2 regions of the Actinomadura luteofluorescens genome follow, and region 2 is predicted to be linked to the other one. Evidence: riboswitches for the same ligand, from Rfam matches in the RefSeq annotation. Region 2 holds a riboswitch; the other holds the start of a gene.

Region 1 (2,164 bases), 2.3 Mb from region 2:
GGCCTTGGGCTCGGACACCCGCTGCCCGGTGACCTTGTGCCCGGACACCAGCTGGTCGGTGACGTTGTGCCCGATCAACTGCTGCCCGGCGGCCTTGTGCGCGGTCACCTGCTGTCCGGTGACCTTCTGCGCCGTCGGCTCGTCCGCCGGGCCCCCATGAGTGGCCCCGGCCGCCACGCCCGTCACCAGCAGGCCCGCGAGGGCGGTGCCGATCAGGGCGGTGTCGATGACTCGCTGCTGCATGTTCATCCTTTGCTCGGTGGTCCGGGCGCCGGGTCACGCCTTCGGGCGTGAGGGGCTCGCCGTTGGGGCATGACGGACCCGGCGCACGGCACGTGGGCGTGCTCGCGACGTGGGTGTGATCGCGCGGGGATGGAGAGGGGGCGCACCACTGGACGGTGCGGGGCAAGGGGCCGCTGAACGGCCTCAGCTCACCGGTACTCGGGGTAGCCGTAGCCGGCGACGGTGGAGGTGTCGCGGACCTTCTTCTTCACGGCGTCGCCGGTGTTGCCCTCGATGGTGTTGATGGTCCCGTCGTGGTTGTCCTTCACGACGATGCCGACGTGCTCGACGCCCTTGATACCGCCGCCGTTCCAGGCGAAGAAGACCACGGCCCCGGGCTTCGGGGTCTCGCCGAAGCGGCCGGTCTTCTTGAACCACTTGGCGTGGCTGACGGTGTAGGCGTCGGCGCCCATGCCCTTGGTGCCGGTGTGCTGGCCCAGCCAGGACACGAACATGTCGCACCACGACTGGCCCTTGTAGACCGAGGCGCTGTCGGCACCGATCCGGTGGGCGTTCTGCTCGCCCAGCGGCGAGCCGACGTACCAGTCGTTGAACTTGCTGTTGCCCGAGGCGTCCTCGTGGGTGCCGACCTGCGTGCGGGCGAGGTTGATGACGTCCTGCGCGGAGGCGCCGGCCTGGGCGCCGCTGGCGTCGGCCTTGGACACGGGGGCGACGTTCACGGTGTTCGCGGGCTTGGCGTCCGCCTGGGCTGCCGGGGCCAGGGAGGCGAAGCCGAACGCGCCCGCCAGGGACAGGACGGCTCCGGCGGCGACGCGGGCGCCCATGCGCTTGGTCAGGTCGAAGGTACGAACGGTCATGCGAAGGTTCTCCTGAGTTCTTCCAGTCCGCCTACCGGGTTAGCTGTCGGGTTCGGGCGTGGAAGTGGCCCTACCGCGGCCCCGCGCATGGCGGGGGTGCGGATTCACCCCGGTGTTTCGGTGGGTCCCCGGCTCCGCTGCGCCATGATCGGCGCTCTGCGGACTCGGCGGCGGACGTGCCTTGATCGGCCGTCCTGATGATCAGGGACTCGACGCGCCCTTCATGATCTGGTCGGGCGCTCCGGACGGGCTTTCCCGTCGGTCACACACCCACAACAGGTTCAAGCGGCCCCATATTTCGTCAAGTCCATCCCAAAGACGCGACCCACCTGCAAAGACTCTCCAAAGCTCCCTGCACGCAAGGGCTGTGGACCGGTCAAGTCCGCCCAAGATTTCTTGTCGGCCCCCTCCACCCCGAGGGATCGACCCCGCCTGACCGCCCAGGACGTTCCCTGAAATGCGCACACCACATGATCCGTTGCCTTTAAGACGCGGGCGCGGGTCTGAGCCGACCGGGCGCCGAAGGTGGGGCCGGATCCCCCGCCGCCTGCGGTGATGCCGGACGTGAGCGATGCCTGAGGCGGAGGAACAACGCAGGGAACTGAACGGCCCTCGGCACCGGCGAGCCGCTCCTTCCCGCCCGCAGTCCACCCCCGCACGCGTGGGATCTCTGTCGTCTAGGCAGGTCGACACCACAGTCCTCAGGCTGCGGAAGAGCGTCTGGTCTCACCCCGGACGAGCCCGCCCGGGCAGGTAGATCGGGATCTTGCAAGAGGGCGCGCCTTGGGTGGGTGGGGGACGCTACGCGCAACGGACCCTCGAACACGATCCGGTTGCCTAAGCCGTTGAGGTTCTTCTCGAACCGTTACTGCTCGGCCGATCGTCGGCATCGACGATCTCGGCGATGAGTACAACGCCGTCCACTCGAATCCCCATGGCGCGGGCCGTTGTCGGCCGGGCGCTCTTGGCACGCGCTATCGACGCGAGCGGGAGCAGCGAGCCGGACCCCCTGGCCGCGGCCTCGGTGACTTCGCTGAGCAGGTCACCCGGGGTTCTCGGATGCC
Region 2 (2,164 bases):
AACAAGGCCTCACCTAGCCACGCCACCGCACGCGCCGACCTCAGCCGACACAGCAACCACGCAGCAACCCAACGGTTGCGATCGCGTCCGAAGGCAGGTTCGAGCTTGCGAGAACCTGATCGCGCAGCGAGCCGCCAGGCGAGTCGGAGCGATGCCAGCGATCGCCCGCGGTGCTCGACGATGGAGGGCCGCCAAGGCCCGAAGGAGGAGAGCACTGCCATAGGCACAGCAGCGAGCCGCCAGGCGAGACGGAGCGATGCCAGCGATCGCCCGCTTTTATCGACGATGGAGGGCCGCTAGGCCCGAAGGAGGAGAAAAAAGCTAAGAAATACGGTTCGCGCCGGCGAAGTCGGAGCGGTCGGAGAGTTTGGAGATCTTTACCACGTCGCCGGTCTGGGGGGCGTGGAGGTACTTGCCGTCGCCCAGGTAGATGCCCATGTGGTGAAGGTTGCCGCCGAAGTACACGAGGTCGCCGGAGCGGAGGGCGCCGCGCGAGACCTTCGAGCCCATGGCGAACAGGTCGCCGGTGTAGTGGGGGAGGCCGGGCTTGCCGACCTGGGCGTAGGCCCAGACGACGAGGCCGGAGCAGTCGAAGCTGCTCGGGCCGGCGGCGGCCCAGACGTACGGGGAGCCGAGTTTGGTGAGGGCCTTGCGGGCCATCTTGGCGGGGAGGCCGGAGCCCTTCACGGTGGCGCTGAGGCCGGTGCGGGGGTCGCTCGCGTGGGTGGTGGTCAGCTTGTCGAGGCGCTTCATCACCTCGGCGACCTTGGTCTTGGCGGCCTCGCGGGTCTTCTTGGCGTCGTCCCAGGCCTTCTTGACCTGCGCGGTCTTCGCCTTCGCGGTGCGTTCCGCGGCGTCGGCCTGGTCGATCTGCTTCTTCAGGGCGAGGACGGCGGTGGCCTGGCTCTGCGCGAGGAAGGCGCGGTCGGACAGGCCCTCGGCGGAGGCGCCGGAGCCGAAGAGGACGTCGGGGCCGCCGGCCATGTAGTTCGCGGCGGCTAGGCTTCCGAGCTTCTGGCGGGCGGGCTCGGCGAGGGCGCGCAGCCGCTCGGCCTCCCTGGTGGCGTCCTGCTCGGCCTTGCGGGCCTTGTTGAACTCCACGCGGGCCTTGTTGAACTTCTCCGTGAGGATCTCGGCCTCTTCGTTCAGCGCGTCGAGGCTCTTGCGCAGGCCCTTCTCCGTCGTCGGCGTGGGGCTCGGCGCCAGGGGCGCGGAGGCGGGCCGGAACGGCTGGGCGGCGTGGGCGAGGTCCGGCGCGGTGGCGCCGAGGCCGATCAGGAGCAGGGTCGCGGTGGCGGTGGGCAGGACGCGACGCCGCCGATGGGGATCCGGAGCCAAGCCGGTGTTCTCCTCTCCTCGTGCGCCTACCGGGTTAGCTGACGGGTTCGGGCCAGGAGTCGCCCTACGACGAACGTCGATTCACCCCGAGGTGATGGGTCCCCGGTTCTCCCGTCGTGCGGGAGATTCGGCGTTCCGGTCGCAGTCCCGGGGGGTGGGACTCCGGACGACCGGATCTCGGGCAGATTACAAAGGATGCGCAAAGTTGGCCAATCGAGGCCCCTGCGACGGGTGGGACGAACGGCTCGGAGTGGGTGGTACGCACGGCCAAGTAGAATGGGTCCGGCCGCACGTCTGCGGCGACTCCCGAACTCTCACGCAAGGCGAACCCGCATGCCCATCTCCACGCGCGACGACCTCCGTAACGTCGCGATCGTCGCCCATGTCGACCATGGCAAGACGACGCTGGTCGACGCCATGCTCTGGCAGTCCGGAGCCTTCCGCGAGAACCAGGACGTCGACGACCGCGTGCTCGACTCCAACGACCTGGAGCGCGAGAAGGGGATCACGATCCTCGCGAAGAACACCGCGGTCCTGCACAACGGGCTGACCATCAACATCATCGACACCCCGGGACACGCCGACTTCGGCGGCGAGGTCGAGCGCGGCCTGTCCATGGTGGACGGCGTCGTGCTCCTGGTCGACGCCAGCGAGGGCCCGCTCCCGCAGACCCGGTTCGTGCTGCGCAAGGCGCTCGCCGCGCGGCTGCCGGTGATCCTGGTCGTGAACAAGACCGACCGTCCCGACGCGCGCATCGACGAGGTCGTGGACGAGACCTACGAGCTGTTCATGGACCTCGACGCCGACGAGGACCAGATCGACTTCC

The links. Region 2 has a riboswitch for cyclic di-AMP ahead of BJY14_RS13435 (C40 family peptidase). Riboswitches for the same ligand answer to the same signal wherever they lie in the genome.
Region 1: it holds a riboswitch for cyclic di-AMP, as region 2 does, so the genes downstream of both, BJY14_RS02710 (CHAP domain-containing protein) here and BJY14_RS13435 (C40 family peptidase) in region 2, are expected to answer to the same signal.

The regions. Positions count from the first base shown of each region.
Region 1 covers NZ_JACCBA010000001.1:620,992-623,155, forward strand. The annotation lists gene BJY14_RS02705 (RlpA-like double-psi beta-barrel domain-containing protein) at 1-243, opposite strand, end outside; gene BJY14_RS02710 (CHAP domain-containing protein) at 432-1,100, opposite strand; cyclic di-AMP (ydaO/yuaA leader) riboswitch at 1,115-1,264, opposite strand.
Region 2 covers NZ_JACCBA010000001.1:2,911,383-2,913,546, reverse strand. The annotation lists gene BJY14_RS13440 ((deoxy)nucleoside triphosphate pyrophosphohydrolase) at 1-17, shown strand, start outside; gene BJY14_RS13435 (C40 family peptidase) at 322-1,338, opposite strand; cyclic di-AMP (ydaO/yuaA leader) riboswitch at 1,346-1,481, opposite strand; gene typA (translational GTPase TypA) at 1,672-2,164, shown strand, end outside.